DNA from 2 places in the Alcaligenes sp. GW821-FHT11D07 genome. Region 2 is predicted to be linked to the other one. Evidence: riboswitches for the same ligand, from Rfam matches in the RefSeq annotation. Region 2 holds a riboswitch; the other holds the start of a gene.
What was found. Region 2 has a riboswitch for S-adenosylmethionine ahead of AC1RSM_RS03230 (hypothetical protein). Riboswitches for the same ligand answer to the same signal wherever they lie in the genome.
Positions count from the first base shown of each region.

Region 1: it holds a riboswitch for S-adenosylmethionine, as region 2 does, so the genes downstream of both, metX (homoserine O-succinyltransferase MetX) here and AC1RSM_RS03230 (hypothetical protein) in region 2, are expected to answer to the same signal.

Region 1 covers NZ_JBXART010000002.1:126,516-142,245, reverse strand. Annotated here, with positions in the region: gene AC1RSM_RS09235 (ESPR-type extended signal peptide-containing protein) at 1-4,335, opposite strand, end outside; gene AC1RSM_RS09230 (helix-turn-helix domain-containing protein) at 4,614-5,393, opposite strand; gene AC1RSM_RS09225 (ATP adenylyltransferase family protein) at 5,727-6,608, opposite strand; gene AC1RSM_RS09220 (RidA family protein) at 6,724-7,101, shown strand; gene AC1RSM_RS09215 (RidA family protein) at 7,200-7,694, shown strand; gene AC1RSM_RS09210 (CidA/LrgA family protein) at 7,841-8,191, shown strand; gene AC1RSM_RS09205 (LrgB family protein) at 8,191-8,925, shown strand; gene AC1RSM_RS09200 (trimeric intracellular cation channel family protein) at 8,947-9,564, opposite strand; gene AC1RSM_RS09195 (muropeptide transporter) at 9,573-10,802, opposite strand; gene metW (methionine biosynthesis protein MetW) at 10,811-11,446, opposite strand; gene metX (homoserine O-succinyltransferase MetX) at 11,443-12,687, opposite strand; SAM riboswitch at 12,677-12,755, opposite strand; gene AC1RSM_RS09180 (response regulator transcription factor) at 12,959-13,234, shown strand; gene AC1RSM_RS09175 (hypothetical protein) at 13,164-13,694, opposite strand; gene gshA (glutamate--cysteine ligase) at 13,888-15,471, shown strand; gene AC1RSM_RS09165 (bifunctional transcriptional activator/DNA repair enzyme AdaA) at 15,536-15,730, opposite strand, start outside.
Region 2 covers NZ_JBXART010000001.1:702,110-717,839, forward strand. Annotated here, with positions in the region: gene AC1RSM_RS03195 (DUF4139 domain-containing protein) at 1-1,292, opposite strand, end outside; gene AC1RSM_RS03200 (prepilin peptidase) at 1,526-2,206, shown strand; gene goxA (CTQ-dependent glycine oxidase GoxA) at 2,406-4,376, shown strand; gene AC1RSM_RS03210 (NAD(P)/FAD-dependent oxidoreductase) at 4,387-5,457, shown strand; tRNA gene AC1RSM_RS03215 (tRNA-Leu) at 5,625-5,709, opposite strand; gene AC1RSM_RS03220 (PadR family transcriptional regulator) at 5,879-6,451, shown strand; gene AC1RSM_RS03225 (siderophore-interacting protein) at 6,454-7,254, shown strand; gene AC1RSM_RS03230 (hypothetical protein) at 7,251-7,595, opposite strand; SAM-I-IV-variant riboswitch at 7,714-7,807, opposite strand; tRNA gene AC1RSM_RS03235 (tRNA-Leu) at 7,961-8,045, shown strand; gene AC1RSM_RS03240 (four-carbon acid sugar kinase family protein) at 8,141-9,475, opposite strand; gene AC1RSM_RS03245 (ribulose-bisphosphate carboxylase large subunit family protein) at 9,489-10,763, opposite strand; gene AC1RSM_RS03250 (VOC family protein) at 10,776-11,315, opposite strand; gene AC1RSM_RS03255 (transporter substrate-binding domain-containing protein) at 11,444-12,244, opposite strand; gene AC1RSM_RS03260 (amino acid ABC transporter ATP-binding protein) at 12,288-13,016, opposite strand; gene AC1RSM_RS03265 (amino acid ABC transporter permease) at 13,040-13,708, opposite strand; gene AC1RSM_RS03270 (amino acid ABC transporter permease) at 13,712-14,395, opposite strand; gene AC1RSM_RS03275 (LacI family DNA-binding transcriptional regulator) at 14,581-15,621, shown strand; gene AC1RSM_RS03280 (LysR family transcriptional regulator) at 15,633-15,730, opposite strand, start outside.

The DNA of each region.
Region 1 (15,730 bases), on a different contig from region 2:
CAACTGACTGACATTGACCGCATCCGTTGCTGCCGTGCCCTTCGCCACATTCGTGATTTTCTGGCTGCCGGCATTAATGCCTTGGTCATTGATCACCACATTAAAGGCCTTGAAACCTGCACTGCTGACGTTGACTTGGCCAACAGTCAGGCCCGTATTACCCAGCACCACATCCGGCTGGCCGGTAGCACCTTTGACGGTCACGCCCGCTGTGCTCATCTTGGTATCGCCCGTGGTGACACTATCGAGCACCAGATCGTCACTCAAGGCAATTTGCAGCGTATCGGCACCGACGGTGGAGGTCGCCAAATTGGCATTGCTGCCTTTAACCGTCAGGGTCTGACCCAGGTCACGATGCAGCGCGGTTCCGGTTTGCCCCGCAAAGCCCATGCCCTTGGTGGTCAGGCTTCCTTCGGCGTCGGTCAACTGGCTAAGATTGACCGCATCCGTTCCCACTGTGCCTTTGCCCAGATTGGTAATCTTCTGGCCGCCCATATCGGCACCCTTGAAGAACGGTGTGTCGGCTATTTGAAGCTGCAGTTGACCGTTTAGAACCTGGGTGCGCACATTGGCACCGCTATACGTTCCGGCCGTTGTCGCCCCGCCCAGTATTTGCAGACTTTCACCCAGATTTTTGTGAATCGTTGTGCCCGGGGCATTACCGCTACTGAAGTTATTGCCCGTGTAGTTCGTACCCAAGGCCGTCAGATTTTCATCCAGCTTGACCAGTTGAGCCACGTTGACGGCATCGTTCGCATCCTGTCCCCCCGCCACGTTGGTAATCCGGCGTTTTTCCGAACTACTACCCACAGAGACCACCCCTTGTGTCGCTTCCTGATTCACGACTTTGGTGTATAGAGCCGTGGAGCTGGTGTAGGCCGCATTCGTGCTGGAACCGGCGCCCAGCGCCACCGCCCCATTGGCCGACACTGTGGCACCTGCTCCCAAGGCCAAACCTTTGACGGCCGTTGAATTGGCTATCGCACCCTGACCCAATGCCATGGATTGCGCGGCAGACGCTCGGGCATCTTTACCCCATGCCTGAGACGCCGTTGCCAAGGCTTGGGCATTGGTGCCCACTGCCGAGGCATCCACCCCTTCAGAAACTGCCTTAAAGCCTAATGCCAGACCGCCGTCCTCACTGGCATTGGAGCCCGCACCTACCCCCATCGCACCTTCGCCATGCATGATGTATTCAATCAAGCCATTCGGGCCTTGTTTTTCCTCGATCCAGCCCGCCTTGGCTCTGTCACCCAAGGCAACAGAACGGAAACCATCCGCTTCAACCGCTGAACCCACACCTACTGCATTGCTGGCGCGGGTCTTGCTGCCCTGCCCCAAGGCCAGTGAGTTGCTGCCAGCCACCGAAGCCTGATAGCCCAATGCGACGGACTGAACGCCCGAAGCCGACGAGCCACTGCCCATGGCCATACTGCTGGAGGCCCCGCGATCTACGCGGGAATTAGTCCCAATCGCCACCCCGTCCACCGCTTGATCGTAGGCATTGCGACCAAAGGCAATCCCCCCTTCCTGCGTCACACGGGCTTGTTCACCAATCGCAACCGCCCCTCTGGTATGGGCCAGCGCGTCCCCCATCACCTCCGATTTATAGCCAATGGCCACGGAGTAATTGGCAGTGTCTGCCACGCGTGACTGCTGACCGACTGCAACCGAGCTTTCCGAAGCTGCCGTAGCCGAGGTTCCCACCGCGGTAGCGCCCAGGCCCGAGGCCTCTGTATGAGAACCGATAGCGGTCGTCAGATTCGCCTGCGTCAGCCCACCGGCCGAGGAGTTCAAACCAATGGCCGTAGAGCCAACGCCCGAGCCACGAGCCACCGCACCAATCGCAATTGCGTCGGCCCCCGTTGCCCCGTTGTTGTTCTCATTGGGGTTATTGGACGAATTAACGCTGACATAACGCTGTCGATTCGCAATCAGCGTTGTTTCCAGCTGCTCGAGCTGGCCTTTATTGACGGCGTCACCTGCAGCAATGCCAGCAGCAAGATTGGAGATCCGTACCGGTGCTCCGGTGGTACTGTCCAGATCAATCAAAGTGCGGTCCGGGTTGGAATACGTCACTGCCGATAGTCCGGCAATCGTTCCTGCTACCCCTGTGCGCATGGCCTCAAAGGCTGAGCCGATGGAGGTATAGCTATGATCGGCACCATTTTCGTCTTTGATAATGAACGTCGGGCCTGTCATCTGCCCGTTGCTATCCCAATTCAGGTTGCCGCCCACAATGGACGTCAGATCCCCGTGAAGCAACTTGAGCTGGCTTACGTTCACGGCATCCGTGTCCAAGCGACCTGCGGCCAGATTGCTCAAACGACGTTCACCACCTGCCGTGCCGATGGACACACTAGACGAAGGCAACAGCGCCCCGGAAGGGGCTCCATAGCCCGCCCCAACGGTCTCTGCCGAGCGAGAGTTAGCGCCAATCGCCACGCTATTGGCGTGCGTAACGTGGGACTGATCCCCCAAGGCAATACCGCCAGCGGCCACATTGGTCGAAGTGCCGGCATAAACCAGCGCCTGATTACCAATCGCAATGCCGCCAATATCGTAATCAACCACTGTCGCCATAGAACCTAAAGCGATGGCACCATCTGCCCCGGAGCGGGACCGATCACCGATCGCAACGGCATGCGCAGCGTTAACGGGTGGGGCCACGGGAGTACCGGAGCCTGTCTCTCCCGGCAAATTATTCGCGCCATAACCAATGCTGACGGTGCGATCACCCGTGAGTTTGTTACCTGCTTCACGTCCGATCGACACGGTATCGTCACCGGTAATATCGCTGCCAGACTTGTAGCCCAGGGCTACGTTATAGCCGCCATACACACCCTGCCCGGAAAGGCCGCCAACAGCCACTTGGCCGAAGCGGTTGCCAATGACGGGCGTTCCGGCATTGGAGCCCGCACCTTCACCGATAGACACACCGGAGGTGGTATTGCTCATGGCACCTGAACCTACCGCCACCGAATTGCTGCCAAAAGCTTTAGAGCCACTGCCTCCTGCAAAAGCAGAGCTGCCAGAAGCCTCCGCCTGATTACCAATTGCCGTGGAGCCTGTGTTTGAACTGCGCGCGCCAGTTCCAATAGCTGTTCCAGCCGCACCCCAGACGACGGTACCGGACCCTACGGCAGTGGCGCCCGCCGCATCCTGAGCGACTGTCGAGTTATTCCCCATTGCAATCGCATTCGTCGCCAGCAAGCCCACGTCAGCACTATTGCCCAGCGCAATTGCCCCTGTGGCCTTGGCCTGTGCCTCATTGCCAATGGCAAGGGTATTGTCCACTTCCAAAGGATCGACCAGATTGCCAGCCGCATTGCCAATGGCCACATTATTCTTGCCTTCCAGGCGCTGGCCAGCCTTGTTGCCCACGGCAATCAAATCACTGCCTTTGCTCTGAGCCCCGGCATCACTGCCAATCATCACGCCGTTGGCAACCGTATTACCAGTACCTGCACGGGCACCCAGCGATACGGCCTCTTTGCCTGCGGCCTGGGCCAACAAACCGGCAGCCAAGGCTGCTTCACCGGCTGCTGCGGCTTGCGGGCCGATAGCGACGGCATCGGCACCGCTGGCAACGGAATCTGCCTTGGTAGAGCTAGTGTGGAAGTACTTCATCCCGCTGCCCGAATTCAGGGCTCCATACAAGACCTTGCCGGACACCGCTTCAGTGCTGGCAGCGCTAACCGTAGCGTCCGCCAAGCCGGAAATTTTGTTGTTGTTTACATTAACGGCCCGCAGGCTGCTATTGCCGGTGGCGGTCAACGTTCCCGTAGTGACGCCACCCGCGGTGACAGTACCGGTGACCGTAGCCGCATTCGCCGTCAAACCCGCCGTAACAGCCACGCTTTGCGCTTGCACAGCCCCGGTAAAGGTACCCGTTCCGGCCGAGACGCTACCCGCCGATACCTGACCGGTGAACTCGCCCGTCGCGCCCTTAATAGCACCTGTTGCCGTTACGGAGTCCACGTTCAGATCAGGGCTCAGCGCGAACGACACATCGCTACCTGTTTGTGTCAGCACCATATTGCTGCCCGAACTCAGTGAAAAAGCACCGCCAGGAATCACATGAAAAGGGCTTGCGCCGTCAACGGTCAGCTCCCAGCCATCGGTGATCTGTGCCATGGCGGGTTGTGTCAAAACCCCTGCTGATAGCAAGGCCATTGCCACAGAACGCAAGCGCAGGCCCTGAACCCAGCTCAGGAAGGCCCGCGTGCCGCTCGTTCCCCCACTGCAACGCTTGCCGCGCGCCTTGGTGTTTTCAGCGACAGCGACAAAGGTGGCAGTCTGTTCATTCCAAACCGATTTATAGATTCTGTTCATGATCTCTTCGCTTACAAAGGAAATTAGTCATGTGTGCCTTCCTGCTCACCCTCTGCGTCGTGCTGACGTAACAGAGTTTTCAGGCGCAACAAATCCCCTCGCCCCGTCTTGGCGATAATTTGAATGTGTTGTTCAGGAAAGCCTTACCGAACCTTCACCCCTATTCGGATAGTTTTATTTTCTTACCATTTTTTAATAATTACTTTTGAATTTCTACAGAAGCCGTTTGAATTACTGCAAAACAACATTTTTAATAAATTTACTATTTCAATTATGTTTTAAATATTAGTACTGTTGCGTTGCCGGTAGACGGACGGCGACAAGCCGCTGTACTGCCGAAAGGCCGTGGCAAAGTTAGCTGGATTCACATAACCGGACTCCTCGGCCACATTGGTTACCGCCATATCCGTCTGCCGAAGCAACTGCATGGCATAGCTCATGCGACTGGAGCGCACGTAATCATGCACAGTCAAACCGCAAGCCGCCTTGAACAGCTCATTCAAACGTCGGCCCGTCGTGCCAAACAGCTCAGCCAGACTCTCGGCCGTTAAATAAGCCGACAAATTATCCCGCACGTGTTGTTGCACGGCCCCCACCAGGTGATGACGCACACAGGGGGCTTCGCAGGCTTCCAGCATCCGATCTTGCACTAGCTCGGCTCTGTCTGGCGGGACCTCCCGCAAACCCAAATGCAGACGAATCCTCTCTAGTACCAACTGCACATTGGTCTGATAAGCGATGAAGTCACGGGCCCCGCTGCGCAACGCCATTAACTGGCTGTCAGCACACAATACGGCTGATAAAAACACGACAGGAATAGAGGCGGTTTGGGGATTGGCCCGCAGCATGCGCATAAAAGTGTCACCACGCAAACGAGGCAGATGATATTCACTCAAGACAAAGTCAGGCTGCAATGATTGGCAGCGCGCCAGACCCTGCTGCGCATCCAGCGCGAAACTAATGCGGGCAAAACTAGTACGTAATACCAGCAATAAATCCGCCACCCCGGCCGGCTCCGGAGCAATAACCAAAATATGAGCGTCTGAAGAAGCATGCATAAGCAATCCACCCATGGAGACAGACAATGTTGTGTTGTTCCAAGCTGAAGACAATTCTAATAATTAAGAAGGCTTATACATTAATGATGTGTTTTTTAAAAACACCTTATTTCTTTCTATTTCCACAAAAAAAGTTACATTGTTTCAGTTATTTTCTTTTCAAACTCAATAATGGCTTATTAAACAGCAAAGAAGTGAAACCAATACTGCATTAAAAACTAATATTTGTTTTTTGTTTCCAGAGATTAAATAGAGATTCCAAACGATACGGATAGGCACAAATAAAAACCCCGCCATAGCGGGGTTCCTAATTTTGAAGCCTGCTTACAGGGTTCAGGAGTATTGCGCGTTCGCATAGGCTGCTTTAGCTAAAACGCCTAAAGGCCCAATTTGACGCACCCGCTCGATCTGCTCAGGCGTACGTACATAGATGCATGCCGCATACGACAGCGCATTGACCGATATGCCCTCCACCAGTTCCACGCTGCGTGGCACCACCAGCAACCAGCCCTGCCCCGCCAACATATTATGGGCAGGCAGCAAAGCGTCAGGGCCAGGAACCAGACCCAGCTCCGAGCAGGCCAGGCGGTACGCCTGCAACAAGCTATCGCTCAAAGCAGCCGCGTCCTGAGTATCCAATAAGCGCACAAAACAGTGCTTGAAAGCCAGATCTGGGTGACGATGGGCAGTCCCCACGGCTGCCTGGGCGGGTAACTTGTCCAGATATAGAGCCAAGGAGCCATTGCCTTCGGCTGCTGGTATCCATTGAGTGTGCTTGTGACGCTGACTGGCACCGGCCGGCCCGCCGCCGTTATAAAAGCCCAGCCCCCCTTGTTCAGCCAGGAAATCCGCCAAGATACGAAAATCAATGTCACGCAAAGGGCTCAGTTGCTCGCTAAAGACCTTGTCGGCCAGCACCAGATGCAAATCACAGACGGCAAACTTGTTAAGCACAATATTGTGGGTGTCGCTGGCGTCCTCTACTGTTAAAGCGGGAGCAGGCGGCAGGAAGGGATTGAAATTTGGATCACGCGGGCCACCGGGGATGGAGACGCTGGCCGCATCTTTCGCAGCCAAGGTGGATACCCAGCGCACAGAAAAGGGCAGTCCTTGATCTTGCATCAGCTCTTGCTGGGCTTGCACGGGCAACAAGTCGCCACTGGCCAGCGCGGCCTGGCTTAGTTGATCCAGGCGTTGCAAAATTTCCTTGTTCACGTCGTCTCGCTCCTCGTTGAAGTTGTATAGTGACGCCTTATTGTAGGCAAGAGACGCGAGTAAACGCGCATGCTGCCTAGTCCGAATTTTCCACCATTCCTTTCAGGAGTACTTCATGTCCGGTATCCGCCGTATTGCCAGCCCACTGCCACTGCCTTTTTCCCGCGCAACCGTCGCTGGCGGCTTTCTGTTCCTGTCGGGCCAGATCCCTTACGACGCACAAGGCGAAGTGGTGCGTGGCTCTATCCAGGACCAGACCCACGCCGTGTTTGATCGCCTGATCGAAGGCCTGGCCCTGGCTGACGCCACCCTGGCTGATGTTGTCAAAGCCACTGTCTGGTTGTCTGATATGGCTTTGTTTGCTGACTTCAACAAGGTCTACGCCGAGCGTTTTGGCGACACCTTGCCCACCCGTTCTTTGGTGGAAGCCAAACTGGCCAAGAGCGTTGATGTAGAAATCGAAGTGCAAGCCTGGTTGGGCGATCGCGCCTAAGCGGTCCTGACACCGACGGGCCGTCACATTAATTAACGCTGCCAGGCCTTGGCTATGGCACACTGAATTTTCCTTGCTCGATATAAAGGAGGTTCTTGATGCGTTTTTTTGCTTCGGCCCGTCCCGCTTTGCTGGCTTGTTCTCTATTTGGTTTAGGTCTGGGTAGCAGTTACGCTGCGGACACAGCCAAGACCACAGAAGCTACTGCGATCAAACGCTATCTGGGCGATTCCAACATGCCCTTTTCCCGCGCCGTTCAGGCCGGGGACTTCCTGTTTCTCTCCGGACAAATCCCGCTGAACGAAAAAGGGGAAGTGGTGCGTGGCAGCATTGAAGATCAAACCAATGCCACCCTGGATCGAATCGAAGAGACCCTGTCTTTGGCAGGCGCGGACTTCAGTCACGTTGTCAAAGCCACCGTGTATCTGTCTGACTTGACGCTGTACGAGCAATTCAACAAAGCCTATAAGGACCGTCTGGGCAGCAACTTCCCAGCGCGCTCTTTGGTGCAAGCTAAATTGGCGGGTGGTGTGGATGTAGAAATCGAGTTTCAGGCATGGATGGGTCACAAAACCAGTCCCGCCAAACCCTGACTCCCAACACTGACTATAGGTAAACCGTTATAAGCAGCCCGCTAACAGACAGGCTGTCTTGTATGGCAAACTAGCACCCATCGAACGACCTTACACCCTGCGCCAGGCTTGCTGCCTGGCGTTTTCGTGCCTTTACGGAAAATCACATGATCTACGCGATTACCGCCCTGTTCGCCTTCCAGTTGCTGGGCGAAATACTGGTGCAGACACTGTCTCTGCCGCTTCCAGGCCCCTTGGCTGGCATGTTGCTATTGGCTGTTGCTTTGTTCTTGCGCGGCGGCGTACCGGCGCCTTTGGAAAGCACGGCCAGCGTCATGTTGCAGAACCTGATGCTGCTGTTTATTCCCGCCGTCACCGGCGTGATGTTGTATTTTGATCGCGTGGCCGATGAATGGCAGCCCTTTTTGATCGCTACCCTGGGGGGCACGGTCATCACCATGGCGGTAACCGGTCTGGTGCTCAATCGTCTGCTTAAAAACCGCCAGGAAGAAAAATAATGAAAGACGGTCTTTTTCAAATCTGGGTTTTTCTGTCCAGCTCTCCGCTGCTGTGGCTAACCTTGACCTGCTCCGTGTATGCAGGCTCAGTCTGGCTCTATCGCAAATCCGGCAGCAGCCCATTTTTACTGCCCATTCTGGTGTCGGTCATTGTGATTGTGGGCACGCTTTTGCTGACTCGCACGCCTTACCCCGTCTATTTTGAGGGCGCAAAATTCATTCACTTTCTGATTGGTCCGGCCACAGTGGCCCTGGCCATTCCGCTCTACAACCAACTGCGACAACTGCGCAAGATCTGGAAGCCGCTGACCATTGCCCTATTGGTCGGCTCGGTCACAGCTATTTTCAGCACCGTATTGATTGCCTGGGCTCTGGGTGGTTCGTTTGAAACCATCATGTCCATCGCTCCGCGGTCCGCCACCATGCCCATCGCCATGGCTTTGGCCGAGCAATTTAACGGACAGCCTTCGCTGGCCGCCGTAGCCGTGGCTATTACCGGTATTGCTGGCACCATCATGGCGCGGCCTTTATTGAATCTGCTGCGTATTGATCGCCCCGAGGCACGAGGCTTTGCGGTGGGCGTGACAGCCCATGCCATTGGCACGGCACGCGCTTTGCAAGTTCATGAAACGATTGGCGCATTCTCGGCCATTGGCTTGAGCCTGAATGGCATTATGACGGCTGTGCTGGTGCCTTTTGTCCCTATTGTGCTGCGCTGGCTGGGAGTAGCCTGAAGCGCAGCAGTCAGGCTGGCTCTAGCGCCACTCGTCGCGATAGACGAAGCGTGGCATCTGCCAATTGCGGTGCAGGGCCAGCATACGGAAACTTAGGCCAATCACCATAGGGCCGACCAAGGTCAGATAAGGGTGCCAATCCAGATGCTGGGCTCCCAAGTACAGGGCGCCGGTCAGCATGGACACACTGGCATACATCTCCTTGCGCAGCAGCAGGGGGATGTCATTACACAGGATGTCGCGCAGCACACCGCCTGCGCAACCTGTGATCATGCCGCTTAGCAGCACCACCGTAATGGGCAGATCCATTTCCAGAGCAATCTGACAGCCAATGACGGTAAACACCACCAGCCCCATCGCATCCAGCAACAGAAACAAGCTGTGCAAGCGCCGCATGATAGGTGCGATCAGGGCCGTCAAAATTGCAGCACCAGCGGTAATCCACAGGTACTCAGGATGCTGGACCCAGGTCAGCGGGTAATGCCCCAATAGCACGTCCCGCACGGAGCCACCGCCCAAAGCGGTCACACAGGCAATGGTGCACACCCCCACCCAGTCCATGTCGCGACGGCCCGCTGCCAAAGCGGCTGTCATGGCCTCTGCGGTGATGGCAATAATATAGAGAGTCAGTAAAAGCATGATATTTCTTACGCATCAAGCTGTTGAATAAGGCCTCGGTAACAGCGCAGCATCAGCAAACCAGGCACGGCAATAAAAACCGTACAGATAAAGAATCCCGGCCAACCCAGGGACTCCACCAGTACGGGGGTCAAAGGCCCGGCCAAGTAGGTGCGTCCTACTGCCGACAAGGCCGACAACAAGGCAAACTGAGTCGCCGAATAGGTCCGGTTGCACAAAGCCATCAGCAAGGCGACGAACGCCGCCGTACCCAGGCCACCACATAAGTTTTCCAAGCCGACTACAAAGCCCATCAACCACATGGACGGGGCTGTTTCGATGGCAATCAGCCAATAACCCAGGTTGGAGACCGCCTGCAAAATCCCAAAAATCATCAGGGCCCGGTACAACCCCAGGCGAGCCATAATTGCGCCACCCATCAAGGCCCCGACGACAGTGGCTGCCAGACCAAAGACCTTATTGATTGTGCCCACTTCAGACAGGGAAAAACCCGCTGCCCGAATCAGAAACGTAGTGGACAAGGCTCCGGCAAATGCATCCCCTAGCTTGTACAGCACAATCAGGGCCAGCACACTCCAGGCACCAGGGCGCGAGAAAAAGTCCGCCAAGGGGGCGACCACTGCTTCAGACAAACTGCGCGGTGGACGGCTTTGTTCCTGGGGATCTGGAGACACCAGGGTCACCAGAGCGCACAGAGCCATGAAAAAGCCCATCAGGAAGTAGGTGTTGGACCAGCCCAGCCATCGATCCGCCAGGATCAGCGCCAGGCCTCCGGACACGATCATGGCCAGGCGGTAGCCCATGACCTTGACCGCCGCCCCCGCTGCGCGTTCCTGAGCCTGCAGCACGTCTGTGCAATAGGCATCAAAGGCAATGTCCTGCGTAGCGGACAGAAATGCCACCCAGACTGCCAACAAAGCCAATGCTGTCAGATTGACGCCGGGCGAGAAAAAGCCCATTGCGGCAATCGAGGCCGCCAACATTAATTGAGTGACCAAGATCCAGCCGCGCCGACGCCCCATGAAAGGAGGCGCATAGCGATCAATCAGCGGAGCCCAGAGAAACTTGAGCGTATAGGCCGAGCCGACCAGGGTTAAAAACCCGATCTCGGTCAGCGATACATTTTCAACGGTTGCCCAGGCCTGCAAAGTGCCTGACACCAGGGCCAGGGGCAGACCACTGGCAAACCCCAGAATCAGCAAAGGCAAGACTCGGGGACTGGTATAGACACGTGACACGTCAGGCCTTAGCGTTTAGAGGCAGGAGAATGGGGAGATTCAAAACGGTACATGGCCAAGGTACTACGCCAGCCCGGCAAAAAGCGCACGGTGTTGCTGCCATTGAATGCAGCCCGTTCAAGGATGCGTAGACCCACAGATTGGGCCAGATCCTGGAAGTCTTTCATGGTGCACAAATGGATGTTGGGCGTGTTGTACCACTGGTAAGGCATCTCGCCGGTGACCGGCATGCGTCCGCGCAAAATGCTCCAGCCATGTGGCCAATAACCGAAGTTAGGAAACGAGACGATACCATACCGCGCCACCCGCGCCATCTCGCGAAGGATGTGTTCGGTGTGGTGCATGGACTGCAAGGTCTTGGACAGCACCACCGTTTCGAACTGCTGATCGCTAAACAGCGCCAGCCCTTTTTCCAAGTCTTGCTGAATGACATTGACGCCACGGCGCACCGAGGCAATGACACATTGGTCATTCAATTCCACACCCGTGCCCACCACCTGACGCGTATCGCGCAAGTGGGCCAGCAAGGTGCCGTCATTACAGCCCAGGTCCAGCACACGCGAACCAGGCTCGATCCACTGCGCAATGCGCAACAAGTCCGGTCTTAGCATGGCGGGATCCACTTGTATCTGTGGCGTAGTCATTCTGCCAACACCCCTGTAGTGCGCGTCCGTGCGGGCAGCCCCAACTTGGCGGCGATCTGGTCATAGTAGCCCTGCACAACGGCGTGGTAACGCTGGTCTTCCAGCAAGAAGGCATCATGCCCATGGGGCGCATCAATTTCCGCGTAGGTGACCTGACGCTGATTGCGCAGCAGGGCCTGCACGATTTCGCGCGAGCGCTCCGGCGAAAAGCGCCAATCCGTACTAAAGGACACCAGCAAGAACTTGGCCACCACTTTTTCAAATGCCTTGACCAGATCCCCCTGGAACTGACGCGAGGGATCAAAGTAATCCAGAGCACGCGTAATAATCAGGTAGGTATTGGCGTCAAAGTAGCGCGAGAACTTCTCGCCCTGATAACGCAGGTAGGACTCCACCTCGAACTCCACCCCGTAGTTGTAGTGGTATTCGCCGCCTTGTGCCGGTTCCCGCTGATTACGGCCAAACTTTTCAGCCATGACGGTATCGGACAAATAGGTAATGTGGCCGACCATGCGCGCCACCCCCAGACCCGCCTTGGGCACCACACCGTGCTCGTAGTAATTACCACCGTGAAACTGCGGGTCGGACAAGATGGCGCTACGAGCTACTTCGTTAAAGGCAATATTTTGTGCAGACAGGCGAGGCGTACTGGCAATGACGACACAGTTTTCAACCCGCTCCGGGCAACTGATTGCCCAGCTCAAGGCCTGCATGCCACCCAGTGAACCGCCCATGACAGCGGCAAATTTACGTATGCCAAAGTAATCGGCCAGACGAGCCTGAGCACGGACCCAGTCTTCTACCGTCAGTACCGGAAAGGCCGAGCCCCAAGGCTTGCCGGTATCCGGATTGATGCTGGACGGGCCGGTCGAGCCAAAACAAGAGCCAATATTGTTTACGCCAATGACAAAGAAGCGATCGGTATCTACCGCTTTGCCAGGGCCGACCATATTGTCCCACCAGCCTATGCTTTTGGGATCGTCGTCGTAATAACCAGCAACGTGATGCGAGGCATTGAGCGCATGGCACACCAATACCGCGTTGCTGCGTTCATTATTCAAGGTGCCGTATGTTTCGACAGCCAGCTCATAGCTGGGCAGGATTTGCCCACTGCGCAGATGCAGGGGTTCATCAAAGGCGATAAGTTCGGCTTGGACAGGGCCCACGGAACCTTCGGGGATCAGACCGCAGGATGGGCTAAGGACGCCAGCGTCGGCGTTAGGGACGGAATCAGTGGCCATCAGGACCTCTTTAGCTGGATTTATGGAGCGCCCGCAAGCGGATCAGGCAAATCGGCGCAAAACGTATAAGACAAAATTCTAGCATCGCTGCGGCGCGGCGTCCAAATCGACCAGCCTGCATCGATTCAGAACTCAGCGCCAAGGTAACGTCATAAAAAATACAATGCTTTGATTTACATCATTATTTTCATCTACATCTGTCTGCCAGCTAAGCTAAATTTGGGTACATTGGCGCGATGTCTACCACGAATGCATGAGGAATGTCTTTACCGTGACGCACCTAACTTCACGTGAGCAGTCCTGCCTGAACTGGGCTGCCCACGGCAAGACCAGCTGGGAAATCAGCATCATCCTGGGCATTACTGAACGCACGATCAACTTCCACTTCCAGAACGCCTACGCCAAGCTTGGCGTCTATAGCCGTCAGGCCGCCATCACCCTGGCCTTGCAGCAGCGCCTGATCAGTGGCGACCCGGCTAGTGAGCTAGGCCGTCAAAGAAAATCTTTGCCTGAGCAGCGTCGGGGGCCTTCCCGGAATCCGTCATAACAAAGCCCTGCACCAGCCAGCCCGGCTCAATACGGATCATGCCCTCCAGGCGCAACGCCACTCCACCCACATCACGTGTCATGAAAAAGATCTGACCGGGCTCGGGCAGTTGCACGTCACTGTGCTCGCTTACCTGGCCGTCCGGTATGAATTTCTGGCGCAAGGATTCGTGCAGCGCCTCGTACAAGCGTTGGCGGGCAGCCTCGTCCTTTTGCAGTTGCTCGGGCAAGATCACATGGCCTACCGTGTAGCTTTGTCCGCCTGCAGTGGCGGTGGTCAGGTAGAAATCCAGCTTGTATTGCTCAAAATCCAACAGCCTGTGGCTGGTTGTTGGCTTGCTAGGCAGCATGGCTGACAGCCCGGTTTGTTCAAGCTGAACCTTGCGCCAGTTAAACTCCGGACTGCAGGCCGCCAAAGTCAAGAAAGCCGCCAGTACCGCTGCTACGCGCCTGATTATCATGGTGCTAATCCCATATCCCGTTTCATGCTTTTCGTGGACTGACTGAACAGCCGCCTTATACTCGCCCTGCCCGACACGCCATTTGGCGCAACTTAACAAAGCAAGTCTGGTCGGACTACTATTTATAGACGGGCCTAAGCCCATTGAACAGTCCCGTATCTTGCACCCGATTTCAAAAGTGGGAAACACCACCATGAACACCAGCCACGAACGTCGCCTTGCCCTGCAGCAGAACCCCGATATTTTGAAGGGAATCTTGCGTGGCATCGAAAAAGAAGGACTGCGCGTTGATGCGCTGGGCCAATTGGCACGTACCCCCCACCCCCAGGCGATTGGTTCGGCTCTGACCAACGAACATATCACCACCGACTACGCCGAAGCCCTGCTGGAGCTGATCACCGCCCCGCACGACCGTATCGAGGGTTTGCTGCAAGAGCTCAGCGACATCCACACCTTTGTCGCCGGCAAGCTGGACCAGGAAATTATCTGGAACCAGTCCATGCCCGCCTTGTTGCCAGCTGAAAAAGACATTGAGATCGCCTGGTACGGCACATCCAATACCGGCATGCTCAAGCACGTGTACCGCCGTGGTCTGGCCGAGCGCTATGGCAAACCCATGCAGTGTATTGCCGGGGTGCACTACAACTTTTCCCTGCCTGATGGCATCTGGCCTTTGCTGAACGTCTGTGGTGACAATCTGCAAGACCAGCGCTCCAACGGCTATCTAGCCCTGATCCGCAACTTCACGCGCTACTCCTGGCTGCTGATGTACTTGTTCGGTGCCTCGCCCGTGCTGGACGCAAACTTCCTGCAAGGTCGCAGCAATAGTCTGGACAAGGTGGATGAAGACACGCTGACCATGCCCTGGGCCACCAGTTTGCGCATGAGCGATCTGGGCTATCACAACAAAGAAGCCCAAGCCGAACTTCAGCTTTGCTACAACGATCTGGATACCTTCGTGCTGCGCATGTATCACGCTGCCGTCACGCCTTGGCCGGATTACGAAAAGCTGGGTACGCACCGCGATGGCGAGTGGATTCAACTGAACACGCATATCCTGCAAATCGAAAACGAGTATTACTCCAGCATTCGCCCCAAGCGCACTACCCAACGTAGCGAGCGCCCGGCCACGGCTCTGGCCCAACGCGGCGTGGAGTACATCGAAGTGCGCTGCCTGGATATAGACCCAGAATCGCCTACTGGCATTTCTGAACAGTCCTGCCGCTTCCTGGATACCTTCTTGTTGTTCTGTACCGTTCAGGACAGCCCCTTCTTCCCGGATGGCGGCTACTGCCAGGACAGCAAGAACAACTTTGCCACCGTGGTGCGCGAAGGCCGCCGCCCTGGCCTGATGCTGACCAATCAGCAAAAGCAAAGCGTCAGCCTGCAAGACTGGGGGCGCGAGATCATGGAATCCTTGCTGCCTTACGCACAAATGCTGGATCAAGCTTTGGACACCCAAGCGCACACCCAAGCCGTGCAGACGCAAATGCGCAAGCTGGACAATCCAGAAGAAACACCGTCGGCTCAAGTGCTAAAGCGCCTTCAAGAAACCGGGCAGAGCTTTCACGACTATGCGTTGCAACGCAGCCGTGAACACCGTGATGCCCTGCTGGCCCAAGCACTGCCAGCGGACAAACAAGCCGCGTTCGAACAGCAGGCCAAGGATTCCCTGCAAGCACAAATCAATATCGAAGCTCAGGACGAGGAATCCTTTGAGGATTACGTGCAACGCTACGAGCGCAATCTGATCCCGCCAGAGGTTCAGAACAGCTAAAGCCCCAAGTAAGACGAGCCGCCCTTTGGGGCGGCTTTTTTATGAAGGCTCTGTCCTGCCTTCTTTAGCTGGCGCTGTCCCTATGCTTGTTCTGCTTTAAGTCCCGCTCAATTTCGATCAAACGCTGTTTGCGCCACAGGCCGCCGCCGTAGCCTGTTAAAGAGCCATCAGCCCCGATCACGCGGTGGCAGGGAATCATCAGGGCAATCTGGTTGGCACCATTAGCCCGCGCTACCGCGCGAACAGCCGTTGGCCGTCC
Region 2 (15,730 bases):
TGATTGAAAACTGTGATGATGCCTGGAGGCAGGCTGGAAGCTTGCTCATTGTTCACCCAGATAGCCGCTGTGGGATGGTCGCCGCCTTGGCCACTGCGATAAACGGACAGGGACTCTGCTTTCAAAGAGGTATCAATGAAGGGGACGGAGACTGTTTGGCCTGTCGGCACGCTTAATGTCTGGGGCAGGCTGAAACGTACTTGAGTCAGACCTTCCTGAACCTGGGTGCTGGAGCCGGAACCGGCCGGGGCCCATTGGGGTTCGGCCTGGCTGTCAGCCATATAGCCAGCTGCGATAGCGGCAGACGGGGCAGGGGCCATGCGCATCTGCATGGCCTCGTTGTTGACTCTGCGGGCCTGTTTGGCTTGCAAGGTGGACTGCGTATCGGCCTGCGGTGCCATCGAACTGCCAACGGCCACTGGCAATTCAGGGCGCTCATTCCAGTAACGCTCCAGCAAGCGCTGGCGCAGCATGACCGGGGAACCTGAGCTCAGGGTGACTTTTACATCTTTCCAGTCTTCCCCGCTGGTGTTTTCAAAAATGGCCCATGCCTGCAAACGGGCTTTGCCATCTTCCATCATCAGACGGTAAGAGCTTTTCCAGACCGGAGCTGGAATCAGATAGGACAGGCGAGCGGTCTGGCTGTCTGTTTTGTTCAGAAGCAGCTGGATATCACGGGCTTGCTGATTGCTTTGGCCAGCCAGCACGGCGGTGGCTTGCTGCAACTGCTTCTGCAAGGTTTCGTCCAGTATTTCCAGACTGGTATCCGCACCCAGTTCCAGAGTCTGAACCTGGCCTTGTTCATTGAGCACGCTCAGGATGGATTGAGCCGGGCGTTCGTTGGTAGCTGCTGTGGTCTGTACTCCCAGCACCGCACCGCGTACCAGACGACCTTGCGAGCTGGCGCTGACTTGCTGACCGCGCAGCACTTGAGCCAAAGCGGCTGGAGAGCGCAAATCCTTGGCCGCGAAGGGCAGGCTGTCGAAACCTTCTTTCAACGGGGCCAGACCCGAGAGCGTCATCGATTCAATGCGGCTTTTGCCATCAATGGCCATCAGGGTTTTAAGAATGTCATCTACTTGCGTCAGCGGGACGCGCAGTTGGGCGCTACCGTTCTCACCGACGGGAATTTGGCGCTCGATTTCAGCCATACCGGCGCTGGATAAGGTAATGGCCTCGATCTGCTGGGCCCAGGCCGTATTTGCCGCAGCGCCCATCCAGACCAAGAGCAACGCACCGGTCAAAGAGCGTAGGCGAGGAGTACGCGCAGCGTGTGGCAAAAAGTCGTTCATAAAGCTTCCTTATTCATCCGTATGCGAAACAAAGGGTTGAGCGCATTATGCCTAGCCTTGCGAGCCTCTGTCTGTGATTCGGGTAACAAAAAAATGCCGATATCGGGTTTCAGCAGAGCAGGAGCAAAAAATGCTTACGTCATCAAAACTGCGCAGAGCTCTGCTAGGATTTGGGCAGCGTTCTGCTTGGGCTAAGCGGGAGCGCGGCCGTTCAACCCAAGTGAAGGATCAATATGATGTGGACGTCGTGGGGCAACGCCTGGGCCGGGATGGGGCTTGCTCTGGTGCTGGCCCTGGTTTTTTTCTGGCCTGCCGGGCGCTTGTCTTGGGACTTGCCGGTAGAGCTGGACCCGGATCTGAGCGAGCGTTCGCGTACGGCGTATCGTCAGTGGGGTTGGCTGTGTCAGGGGCTGGCCCTAGTGTTGATGCTGTGGGCAGGGTGGCGCTGGCAATTGACGCCCGCCACCTTGGCGGCTTGTGTGTTTATAGCCGGGACGGCCTTGCTGGCCTGGATTGATGCGGACACGGGCTACTTGCCTGATCGTCTGACCTTGCCTTTGTTGTGGCTGGGTTTGCTGGTGAATCTGGACCATACTTTCAGCCGCTTGCCCTTGGCCGTTCTGGGGGCGGCGCTTGGCTACGGCATCCTGTGGCTCTTGAATTATATTTTTTTGCGCATCACCGGGCGTGCAGGTATGGGTTATGGCGACTTCAAATTATTGGCTGCATTGGGGGCTTGGCTGGGAGTAGCAGCCTTGCCCGGAATTTTGCTTCTTGCCTCTGCACTAGGTTTATTAGTTGCTTTGGCCTTGCGTTTTAGTGGGCGCTTACAAGCTGGGCAGGCGCTTCATTTTGGGCCCTATCTGGTACTGGGCGGCTGGTTGATGTTATTTGCTCTACCCGGCAGTTTGTAAAAAAATGTCTCAGATTTTCAACAATTTTAAAAAAATTTAACTGCGATTTTTTCCCTGCTGTCATAGTGGCAAAAAGCAGAAAAGCTGATTGGGGAAGGGCCTGTTTCTTCCCGCTCAGCGCGAAATAATTCTGTTTGTAGCTACCATTTCTACGCGCACCGATACGCCGACTCCATAGCGGCGATCGAAGGGGACCATCATGAAACGTCGCGATTTTCTGTTCAGTGCCGCTGCGGTCAGCCTGAGCTCACCCATCTGGTTTAAATCGGCCATCTCGCCTTTGCAGGCGCAGGAACTGGCTCCCAAAGGAGCCAAGATTCACAAGGTGGCCATCTTTCCGGCTATTGGTTTTTCCAGAGTAGGCAATGCCACAGAATGGTTTGCTGCACCTGAAGTCCCTGGGCTGATGGCTGAGCCCAAAGGTGGCTTCAAAGATGCGCAGGGCCGTCTTAAAAAACAGGTGCAGCGCTTTCGTCTGTACGGCTACGACGAGCAAGGCCGTGTTGTGCGCGAACTGGATGCTTCCTTCAAACCGAATTGGACAGTACACGTCGCCAACACCAAGGCAGCCTGGTATGGCTTTGTGAATGCGATGGACCGGGGAGACGCCGCACCGGGGGTGCCGGGGGGGCAGCGCAATGCCTTCATCGGCGGAAACAAGCGGGCAGAGATGCTGGTGATCGACCCCGGCCCGCTTGCAATTGGCGGTGTGGCGGTCAACGCCGAGGGGACGGACGCGGCCTATCGTCTGCAAGGGCGGTTCTGGCAAAGTCTGGATGTGTCCCTGGGGCATTTACGCACGGACGATCAAGGGCGTTTGCTGGTATTTCCTGCTGATGGGGTATCGCGTACCGCTATCGAACAAAACCCCGTGCGGGACTTCACCAATAATGATGGCTGGCATGACGATTGGTGCGACGGCTGGGTAAAGGCGACGGTTCAGATCGATGGGCAGAAAGTGGAGTGTGAGCCTGCGTGGATTGTGTCTTGTGGTCCGAAGTTCGCACCGCAGATGGAACCGGTAGTCACTCTATATGATGCCGCGCGCGAAGCCATGATTGCCTTGGGCCAGTTGTCTGAACCGGGTGACAAAGTTTCTTTCCGACGTGATGTGCTACCTATTTTGCGTCGTAGTGGGCAGATGCAGTGGGTTGCCAGCGCGGTATTTTTAGGCTCGGCCTGGCAACATGTGGGGGACTTGTCCGATCCGGAAACCTTGGCAGCCTTGGCGGAGCCCGGCACGCAGACGCGTGATCAACGGCAACGCGTATTCAAGGCCTTCCGGCGGCCCGGCGGTGATGATCTGCGCTCCGATGCCTTGCCTTTGATGCTGGGCGATGGCGTGAACTATCCCGACAGTCCGCATTCCTGGCTGACACTGACAGATGCGCAATACAAGACGCTCAGTCTGTGGGCAGACGGTCAGTTCGAGAATGACTATCAGGATGCACAGATGGACTCTTACCAGGTGCTGGAGGATATCCCCTTGGCCCTGCAACCGGAGGCCCTGACCCGTGCAGCTTTGGATGCTTGTTCGGGTGGCGCTTTTCATCCGGGCGTGGAAATTACTTGGCCGATCCGCCATCCAGAACTGTTTCAGGGCAAAGACCAAACCCGTTTACCCTTCCGCCTGGCCCTGTCAAAACGGCCTGGATTGATTCAGGACATGGGCTATCAGCTCAACCCGGTCAATGTATTTAAGGGCAATCCGAATCTGACCGGGCAGGGCGCGCCCATTGGCCCACAAGCGCCGGGAGACTTGACGCGCTGGATGGGAGTGCCTTGGCAGGGCGATGCCTTTAGCTGCCAGGCGGTCCAAACGGCAGACGGTTTTCCCACGCCGATCTGGTGGCCTGCACTCTTGCCGGTGGATGTCCTGCCAGAGGCGTTTTACAAACAGTTGATGCGTGAAGACCTGAGTGTGGAAGAGCGCTTGCGTTACTACCACTCCCGTGTGCCCTGGGCGCGAGGCGCAGCAGGCATCGGTTTGCATGTGGAAGCGGGCTATACCGATGGCTTGCGTCGCATGATCGAGCTTTGGACTCGGATGGGAGTCGTGGTAAAACGTCCGGGGCCAGCGGGTCTGGCGGGAGTTCCGCCCCAGCTGTATGTAGAGGTACAGCGCGGTTCTATGGATATTGTTCCGCTTACAAAGCAGGCGGGAACCTGAGGATGAAGGCATGATTATTGTTGTTGGCGCCGGCGTGGCGGGTTTAGCGGCGGCGCGTCGCCTGAGTATGCAAGGTCAGAAAGTGACGTTGGTGGCTCCGCAAGAGCCGCAGCCTTCTTTTGGCGAAACCTTGTCCGAACGCGGGGCCTTGGTATTGACCAGCCTGGGTTGGGCCACTTGTCTGACCGAGAAGGTAGCGCTGCGTTCGCAAGGGCGTTTTTCGGTATGGGGTGGTGAAGGCTTGCGTACCGTGCAGGATGAAGACGGGCAGGGCTATTTGCTGGATAAGGCGCATCTGGAGCAAGAGCTGCTGGAACGCGTGCAAAAAGAAGGCATTCCGGTTTTGAACACCCGTATCTTGAGTCTGGAGCACACGCCCGAGGGGGTACTTGCGCAACTGGCGGACGGCAGCAGCCTGGAAGGTAGTGCCCTTATTGACTGTACGGGGCGTGCGGCCTTGTCGGCAGGTGCTGCCGCCGAGCGTCGTCGCCTGGACAGGCTGGTGGCAGCCTGGCAGGTATTTGATTTGCCCGAAGGGGCCGAACCTTTGGCTGCTTCTCTGATCGAAGCCGTAGAGTTGGGCTGGTGGTATTTGTCGCCCATGCCGGGCCATCGTTTGATGGTGGCCTTGTTCTCAGATTCGGATTTATTGCCAGATGGTTTAAGCCGTGATGGCACGGTGTGGGCCGGTTTGCTGAGCTGCGCCGATGCGGCGCGCGTCCGTATGGAAAGCCTGGGTCTGGAAAGTCAGATGGCAGACCACAGCCCTAAAGTGAGTGCCGCGGCTAGCTGCATGGTGTCCTACTTTGTGGAGGGCCGGATCTTGCGTGCAGGAGACGCCGGTGCGGCGATGGACCCCTTGGCCGCTAATGGTCTGGCAACAGCGTTGTGGAGCGGATCGCAAGCGGCCCAAGCTGCCGTCGCCCTGATCCAAGGCAATCCGGAGCCCGCTCGTAACTATGAAAAAGACTATTTGATGGGTTTGTTAGGCCATTTGAATGCTCAGCATGCCTTGTATGGCATGGAGCAGCGATTCAAGGCCCAGCCTTTCTGGCAACGTCGTCATCGGCCTTTGGACTGATAGAGGCGGGTAGGGCAGGCTGTGGCTGCAAAAACCGGAACTGGAGCTATCTCCGTTCCGGTTTTTTTTGTCTGGTTTTTCAGTGCAAGGTGTTTAAACACCTTAGTTTCCAGACGCGGAAAACAAAAAACCGACCATCTTTCGATGATCGGTTTTTTGAGGAATTTTGGTGCCCAGAAGAGGACTCGAACCTCCACACCCGAAGGCACATGGACCTGAACCATGCGCGTCTACCAATTCCGCCACCTGGGCTTTGAGATCCGGGCTGACGCCCGACTCAAGCATTAAATTATAGAGGAAAACCGCTTGAAAATGCAAGCACTCTATAACTCTTTATTTTAATTTCAATTTCTAGTTGATTGTCATTCTCATTCTCATTATCATTAGAATGTGTCGAGTGATATAGCATAAGAGTGTGAACATGAAATTCAACACAATGGATGTCGAGCGCATGCTGCTGGATATGGGTCAGGGTAGAAAGTACTCGGCCCGTGCCATGCAGCTCATGCTGATGGTTCTGCTCAAAGAGGGCAGTACTCACGGTTATCAACTGATCCGCCGTTTCGCGCAACTTAGCCAAAACAGCTATGTGCCCAGCGCCGGTGCGGTCTATCCAGCATTGGCCTATTGCGCGGCCCAAGGCTGGGTTTTGATTGAGGAAGAAGGGCGTCGCAAGATGTACAGCCTGACCCAGGAAGGTCGCGAGTATCTGGAAGGTCAGCAAGAAAAATGTGATTACCTCTTGCAGTCGCTCACCTACCGAGGACGCAAGCTGGTGTGGATACGGCAGATGTTGGCCGAGCACAGCAGTGACGAGGATTTGAAGGCCGCCCAAGATCAAACGGGCTGGCTGCCGGAATTTGTCCAGATCCGCCACACCTTGAAACAGGCCATGTTTGAACAATCAACGGCCAGCCTGGAGCGCCAGGCTGAGGTAGTGGCAATCTTGGAAAATGCCATTGCCGAAATACGAAATTTGCCTAAGGAGGCTTAAGAATGCAGTCTGAACAATTAACGCAAAAAGTTGCTCATACCTTGAAATTGCGTCTGCTGACCGTCAAGAAACGACGTGAGTTAGGCCCCGATATGGTGCGCATCACACTGGCAGGCTCGGATCTGGATGGTTTTTACACGCCCGGATTTGATGATCACGTCAAACTGATTTTCCCGGACCCTGTAAGCAAGGAACTGCGTCTGCCCCAGATGGGCGAGCGTGGCATGTCCTTTGGCGCGGGTCAGGAAAAACCACCAATTCGTGACTACACCCCACGCGAATATCGTGAGCAAGAACAAGAGATGGATATCGACTTTGTTTTGCATGGTGAAGGCCCGGCGTGCCAATGGGCCATGCAGGCTAAAGAAGGGGACAAGCTGGGCGTGGCCGGTCCACGCGGCTCTTTCCTGGTCAGCAAAGATCTGGATTGGCAAATTCTGATTGGTGACGAAACGGCCGTTCCCGCCATGGCTCGTCGCGTGCATGAGCTGCCCGCTACCGTTAAGGTGCAGGTGTATGTGCTGGCGCGTAGCTTGCTGACAGTAGGCACGATGGAGACGCCGGATCACGTTACGGTTAACTGGATTCCCTCTCTGGCCGGAGTGGATGGCGTGCTGGATGCATTGCGCGCAGCGCCTGAGCTTAGCGGCACGGGCTATGTCTGGGTGGCGGCGGAATATGCCGTCGCGCAAACACTGCGTGAGTACTGGATACAGGAACGCGGCCTGGACAAAGGGGCCATCCGGGCCAGCAGCTACTGGCGTATGGGCGATAAAGGCGAAGAAGCGCCGCGTCTGGACTAAGCGGCTTGTTGCTGCGGGTAAGGCTGGGCGCGCAAGCGTCCACCTACTTGCAGTACAGGTTCCAGGTCGGTGTCCAGCACGGTATCGGGGCGGCCTAAACGATGCTCGTCAATCAAACGGGCAATGGCATCCATATTCAACAGCAAGGTGCTGTCAATATTGTGTTGGAAGCGGGCCCAATAACCACCTCGGCAGCTGGAGCCCAGCCAACGGGGCTCATAGTCACCGACCGTATCAGCGTGCAACTCGCATACAACAGCTAGCCGGGAACAATCCGGGCGCAAGACAATGCGGTAGCTGTGCTGATCCAGAGTCAGGTGGTAGTAAAACGCAGTAGACATAAAACGCTCCTGTTTAGCTCTTGGAACCAGGTTCCGGGTGAGCAAGTTGGATTAAAGGACCCTTGGATGCCGGGTAGAGCAGCCATAAAAAAACCCGCTGGCAGCGGGTTCTTGTCTTAACGATCCCATTTATTGCCAGCTGGCCATATCTTGATTCCACCTTGTGCGGGTACACAGGTTGGCATGGGATGTCCCAACTCTTGATATAGCAATAAGCATAAAAGCGATTCTTATGAAGTGCAAGTGCCGCCCTTATTCCTGTTTGGCATGAAAGCACGGAAAATAGTTTGCGATTTTCAAAAATAGTGCTATAGTTCTCTTCTGTCTTGCTTAGGCGTGTTTATAAAACAAGTTTAGCAGTCAGAGCCCAGGTGGCGGAATTGGTAGACGCGCATGGTTCAGGTCCATGTGCCTTCGGGTGTGGAGGTTCGAGTCCTCTTCTGGGCACCAAAATTACTCAAAAAACCGATCATCGAAAGATGGTCGGTTTTTTGTTTTCTGCGTCCAGAGGGCAAGGTGCTCACGCACCTTAGGCCGGATGAGCTTCAGGCTTGATTGCCCGCAATCACGCGATCAAAGAAGTCAGCTGATCCCATTTGGCCTCCTTTTAGCACCAGTTCCAGACCATCTACCGCATCATCGCTGTGGCAAATGCAGGCAGCAACCCCCGGGCTGACCAAAGCTAAAAAGCTTAAGCCCCAGATTCCTAATGCTTGCGTGCATAAGCTGGACGTGTCTCCGCCCGCAATGCACAGACGTGACACCATGCGCTTTTGTCGAAGCTGCTGGACCAATATCCCCAAAAACTGAGCCGTGTCTTGTGCCACCACGTGGGTGGACAGGGCCCTTACTGCGTTCTGCCCGTGATCCACCGCTTTGGTTTGCAGCAAGGTATGACGTCCCTGTTGCAAGCTCTGGGTCACCGTTTTTTGCAGCTGTTCTCCGTAGGCGGCATCTTGATGCAGCTTATGCGGGTCCAGTTCAATGACCGTCGCCAGTCGGCAGTTTTCCAGCTGCATGGCTGTCACCGGGGATTGGCTCCCCACCAGGGTCAAAACTGGCTGCGTGCTGGGTGGCAAACCAGTTGTGGTCTTGGCTGTTCTTGTCTGCCGCTGGCTTAAGTAAGCCTGCGCCACGCTGCTGGAACCTGCTGCCAGGACGGTGCCGTGCTGGCTCAAGGTGTTGAGCAGCATACCCGCCTGGGCAATATCCTTTTCATGGGTAATATCCAGCAAGGGATGAAGGTGTCCCTTGGACTGGGCCAGCTCTAACCACTGCCGAGTTTGTGTGTCGGCGCAATAGCCCGGCTTTTGGTACTCCGTCCAGGGCAGCGAAGACATGTTCTCAAGCCCCTGCGCCTTTAAATGAAGCATTAAATCTGCCTCATTCATCGGGGTGACAGGGTGCTTACCCATGGTTGGGTGACGATCAATTCGGTACACCTGTCCGTCCTGTCCGGCTTGGGCAAAGAGATTCCCAAAAAGGCAGTAGCGTCCCAGATTGACCTGGCCACCCAGGATTGGGCTAACAGACACCTGAGCTAAGGTTCGCAAGCGCTCCAGGGCAACGGCAATATTGCCGACGTCCGGGCTGCTGTCGAAGGTGGAGCATATTTTGTAATGCAGTATCTTGGGCTGCAAACGGCCTAAAAAGGGTAGTACCTCATCCAAGGTATGGCGGATCTGCTCCGATGTCAGCGAACGCGTTGCCCCGGCCAGACCGATGGCTTCCATTCCTTGCAAGCTGCTCAGATTCTGTGTGCTGGGCGTGTGCAAGAGCAAGATGGCGGCCACGCCTCCTTGGCTGAGAGTTGCCAGGGTATCGCTGGCCCCGGTGAAGTCGTCGCCATACCAGGCGTAGTCAGGACGTAATACAGTCATGGTGTCTGCCCGATCAAGCCATTTTGGGGCCGAAAAAGTCCAGTGCCTGGGCCAGTTCGGCGCATGTTTTGGCCTTGTCCTGCAAGCTCATGCCCTGGTCTGCGGCTTGCCAAGCTTGTTGCAAGCTGAGAACACCAGCATGTGCGCCGCCGGGGTGGGCCAGGATGCCGCCCCCCGCCATGAACAGCACGTCCGTGCAGCCTGCTGCTTGCCAGGTAGCGGGTATGGTTCCCGCCCATTGGCCGGAGGAGACAACCGGCAAGACACGATCATCGCTTTGCTCATCCAGGCCACGCAGGCAATGCGCAATGGCTTCACGGACTTCTTGGTCTGGCTGGGCAAATTTACCCTCCAGGCCGTGAACGTGAATATGATCAGCCCCGGCCAGACGCCATAGCGTTTGGTAAGCAGCCACTGAAATTCCCAGCAAGGGATGACGCGACAGAGCGCCGTAGCCATTGCGATGCGCATGCAGCGCCAGGCCGGTGTGACGGCGCAGCGTCTGAAAGCCTGAATATCCCACCCAGTTTTGGCTAAGCATGACGCAACTGCCCCCTTCCTGTTCAACCAAATCCGCGTGTCGTTTCATGGCGTCCGTTTCATCGGTGATATTGAAGGCAAACATCACATGCTTGCCGCTGCGCTGTTCGTGCTCACGGATCACGGCCATGACAGCTGGAATACGCTCATGCAAGGGGGAATGGGCCGGGTCCGCGCAGACCTCATCGTCTTTGATGAAATCGACTCCGGCATCGCACAAGGTTTGCACCAGCTGCACCACATCGTCGGTACGTAGGCCCACACTGGGTTTGATGATGGTGCCGACCATGGCGTTTTGCGCAACGCCTGTGCGCGCGCGGGTGCCCGCAACCCCTAATGTCGGCATTTCAAACTGGCGTCGGTATGCTGCGGGCAGTTCCAGCGCTTCCAGACGCAGACCTGTCACTTCGCCCAGATCGAATAGATTGCCGGTTACGCAGGCAGCCAGAGTGGGCAGGTTGGCCGCAATATTGGCGATGGGGAAACGAATATCGACCAAGGCTTGATGGTAAGGGCCGGACGTCCCGCGTCGCTCCAGCAAGGCATTGGACAAGCTGGGCTCAGGTACGCTTTGCAGCTTTTGTACCCGCTCAACCGTCGCCCTGGCGCGTTCGCGCAATTCGTCAGTCTCCCCCGCAACGCGGGTAAAGGTGCCGCAGGATTGTTCACCAGCGATCACCTCGGCCACTTGCTCAGGGGCAAGCGGGGTTTCGATCAAGTAGCGGGCCAGAAAAGTGTCAGTGCTCATGCGTTGAAAGCCCTATAGCGTGCTTAGATCAGGGAAAGGGCGCACAGGATCGCTACCATCCCAGTTTTTGGAGGCGGCGCGTATCAGTGAAAACATTTTGCCCTTAGGGCCTGCAACTTCAGACAGTTCGACGACGGCACCGGGGTGAAACTCGGTGTCGAAATAGCAGAAACGTCCGCGCTCACCGACTTCGCCACTCATCACAAGCTTCAGGCCGTGGTCCAGTGCGCGTTGCAGATCCGCATCGTAGTTTTCCGTCCAGTAGGCCACGTGTTGCAAGCCCAGTTGTCCAGCTTGCAGAAAGTCCCGGTACATGGACGGAACATCATTGCGGCACTGAATCAGTTCTACTTGCACCGCGCCGGAGTTGGCCAGTGCCACCGAGTTATGCGGCTCATAGGATTCGCCGCGGTACTGGTAGTTCTTGATGCCGACTTTGGGGTTGTAAAACCAGGGGCCTACCCCCAGTTGGCGACTCCAGTAGTCCATCGCGGCTTCAATATCACGCACCACGTAGCCAAGCTGGCGGATTTCACCAAATAAGGTACTCATAAACAATTCCTGAGGGGTTGAAGGCGGCTGGGCCAGGGCGCAGCCGGTCCCGCGGCGCGCGCAGGGCGGCGCCGTCAGAGGGGTTGATCAAAGGGAAGGGGGGCCGGGTCTGTGTGCCCGGCTATGACTTATTGGCCGGAGCCTTGAACGATTTCGTCAGGAATAGGCACGCCAGCGTATTTCAGGTGGATTTCATTCAGTTTGCCGTTTTGCAGATTGGTCTTGACCCATTCATCGACCCAGCCTTTCAGCTCAGGCTCGTTCTGGCGCATGGCAATCCCCAGCTTGTAGGACTCAATGACGAACTTCACCTCAAAGGGGCGCGCGGGGTTGCGATCCGCAATCGCTTTAATGATGGGTGGGGTGATGGCAACAATGTCCGTCTGTCCGCTGGCTGCCGCCGTGATGGAGGCCGCTTCATCGTCAAAACGCACCAGGTTTGCCTTGGGGGCTCGTTCGCTGATCAGCTTGTCTTGCGGGCCGCCACGGGTCACCGCCACACGTTTGCCAACGAGGTCTTCCATGCCCTTGATCTCTACGTCTTTGGGCGCACCTACAGCGGCTTGAATCGCACCATAAGGAATGGAGAAATCCACGGCTTTGGCACGTTCCGGTGTAATCGACAGCGAAGAAATAATCAGGTCGGCCTTATTGGATAAGAGGTTAGGGATGCGGGCCGAGTTCGTGGTCTGGACAATTTCCAGCTCTACCCCCAAGTCCTGAGCCAGCAGGCGGGCCGCTTCCACATCGGAGCCCACTGCCTGCATCTTGTCGTCGATGTAACCGTAAAAAGGTGCGCCCAGGTCTATGCCGACGCGAATTTTTTTAGCGGCTTTGATATCGTCCAACGCGCTGGCGCTGGCCGCTGCGGACAAGCCAGTCAGGCCCAGGGCCAGAATGGTGGCACGCAAAAGTGTCGAAAGTGTCATGGTGCTGTCTCCGTCAGGGTGTTGTTATGGTGTCGGGAAAAATTTACAGGCCGTGTGCCAAAAAGGCTTGCAGCTCAGGGGTTTGAGGATGGCGCAGCATATCGCCGGGGCCGGTTTCCCAGACACGGCCCTGATGCATGAAAATCACCACGTCTGCCACACGCGCAGCAAACTCCATTTCGTGGGTAACCAGCACCATGGTCATGCCATCGGCAGCCAGGCTTTCAATGACGCGCAAGACTTCACCGGTCAGTTGCGGGTCCAGCGCGGAGGTCACTTCGTCAAACAGCATGACTTTGGGCTCCATCGCCAGCGAGCGGGCAATGGCAACGCGCTGTTGTTGACCACCGGACAATTGTTCGGGGTAGGCCTGGGCCTTGTCCGACAAGCCCACCTGCTCCAGCGTGCGGCGGCAGATCTCTCGGGCTTGTTCACGGCTGCGACCACGAACCACCTGTGGCGCCAGCATGATGTTGCGCTCTACAGTCAGGTGCGGAAACAGGTTATAGCTCTGGAACACAATGCCCACATCAGTGCGCAGGGAGCGCAGGCAGACATCAGGGTCATGAACCTGATGGCCGCAGACTTCAATCTGGCCGCGATCAATCACTTCCAGCCGGTCTATGCAGCGCAAGGCGGTGCTTTTGCCTGAACCACTGCGTCCGATGATGGCGGTGACCTGACCTTTGGGAATGGCAAAGGACACGCCATTCAAGACAGCGTTGCTGCCGAAACTTTTGTAGACGTCTTTAAGTTCAACGACGATAGACATAAAAACTCCTTGGCGATCCGAACTTATTTCTGCACCGGACGATGGGCAAAATGAAGGCGCATCTCCAGGCGGCGGCTCCAGGCCGACAAGGGATAGCACAGGGCGAAATACACGGCCGCAATCAGCACGTAAATAAGGAAAGGTTGGAAGATCGAGTTATTGATCAACTGGCCGGCGCGCACCAGTTCCACAAAGCCAACAATGGACGCCAGGGAGGTGTTTTTAACGATCTGCACCATAAAGCCCACGGTTGGGGGCGTGGCAATACGTACCGCCTGGGGCAAGATGACTAACCGCAGTCGCTGCCAGCGTGACAGGGCCAAGCACTCTGCCGCTTCCCATTGGGTACGAGCCACGGACTGGATGCTGCCGCGCCAGATCTCGCCCAAATAGGCGCTGACGTAAATCGTCATGGACAGACCGGCTGCAATCAAAGGCGGCAGGCTCAGTCCCATGATGCTCAAGCCGAAATAGGACAGGAACAAAATCACCAGCAGGGGAGTGCCTTGGATGATCTGGATATAGGCGATGGCCAGATAGCGCAGGGGACGCCATACGCTAATGCGGGCCAGCGCCACCAACGCACCGCCGATGCCGCCGCCAATAAAGGAAATCAGGGACAGCACAATGGTCCACAAAGCACCTTCGAGCAGGAAGTTCAGGTGATTGGCATTAAATCCGCTTGTGAACATGGCTTAGCTCCGGCCGCGCAGCGCACGCTGACGAGTAAAAACCAGCTGCCCGCTTAGCCACAAAACCAGACGCATCAGCAAGGACAAAGCCAGATACAAGACGGCAACCAGGATATAGGCCTCAAAGGGGCGGAAAGTATCGGCCTGGATGTGGTTGGCCATGGCGGTCAGCTCTTCAACCGAAATCTGCGAGGTGACCGAGGAGGCCAGCATCAGCAGCACATATTGGCTGCATAAGGACGGGTAGACGCGCTCCAGTGCGGGCAGCAAAATTACATGCCAATAGGTTTGGGCCCGGCTAAGACCCAGGCACTCCGCCGCTTCCAGCTGGCCCTTGTGAATGGAGTCCATCCCGGCGCGCATGATCTCGCAGGTATAGGCGGCCACGTTAATGACCAGAGCGGCCAGGGCAGCACCGAAGGCCGTCACTTTCCAGCCCAGCGTTGCCAGCCCGAAAAAGACCAGGAAAATCTGTACCAGCAAAGGTGTGTTACGGATCAGTTCTACATAAAAGCCGCACAGGCGCGATATCAGGCGGGATGAGCCGCGCCGGCCAATCGCCAGCAGCGTGCCGGCCATAAAACCCAGCACGGTGGCCGGAACGGATAACTTGATGGTCATCCAGGCCCCTTGCAGCAGTTGCGGCCACTGAAGCAGCACGCTTGAAAAGTCAAAGGTATAAGTCATGGCTGGATGGGTGAAGCCGTTGGCATCGAACGGAAGCAGTACATACTGATCCCAAAATGCCTGGCCTTGTCTCCCTCTGGTTTACATGTTTTTATGATGTTTTTTGCTGTGCTGTAGCACTAGCCTTTTTGTATGGTATAGAAGCCACTGAAAGCCTGTCCAGCCAATCCAATGATGGTTTTTGATTGAATAATAAAATTCCCAAAATCAGCGATATTGCCCGTGTGGCGGGCGTGTCTACGGCGACTGTAGATCGGGTGTTGAACCGGCGTCCAGGAGTGCGTCCCGGAACGGTTCAACACGTGCTCAAAGCGGCACGCAGGCTCAATTACATCAGCGATGCCGAGCTCAATGCCGATCGCTACACGAAACCTATGCACATCACATTTTTGCTGCCCGCGGGCAGCAATCGGGTGATTCATATGTTCGGTGATGCCATTGACTACTCACAGGCCCAGTTGCAGCCCTTTAATGTGGAATGCCATACCGAGGTATTCAATGGCTTCGATCATGAATCCCTGGTCAAGGCTTTGCTGGGTTTGCGTGGCCGCACGGACGGGGTGGTGTTCATGGCGCTGGAGCATCCTTTGGTACGAGAAGCCGTCGATACCCTGGTTGGCGATGGCATTCCCGTCGTGACCTTGATATCTGACTTGTCGGCCTCGGCGCGCTGTGCCTACGTGGGGCTGGAAAATGTGGCAACGGGCCGCTTGGCCGCCTATTTGCTCAGCCGCTTAAGCGGCGGGCAATCAGGTAGTTTTGGTTTGATAGCGGGCAGTCTTTGCTATCGCGCGCATTGCGATCGGGAGTCAGGGTTTTTGCAGCTGATGCAGGAAAAGGGCTGGGTGGGTCGAGTGATTGGCGTGCGGGAAGGGCATGACGATCCGGAGAGCAACTACAGACAGACCCGGCTGCTGTTGGAGCAGCATGCGGATTTGATCGGTATCTACAATATTGGCGGTGCGCCCGAAGGGGTTGCGCGGGCGCTTAAAGAAGCGCGGCGCGAAAAGAAGGTGATTGTGGTTGGCCACGGCCTGACCTCGGACGTGCGCGCCTTGCTGATAGATGGCACCTTGGATGCCGTCATCATGCAGGACCCTCAGCAGTCAATTTTGAATTGCGTGAGGGTCTTGACCAGCACCCGGCTGATGGGGGACGGGGCAGAGGCGGGCCTGAAGTTAAAACCCATGAACAGCATTGTGGTGTTCCGGGAAAATCTGCCCTGAAAATATGGGCATCAGGCATGACCAAGATCGCGAATCAAAGCCTGTAGAAAGTCTGTCACGCTGGCTGGCAAGACTCGCTTGCTCATGCTCAAAATCTGTATATCCCGTT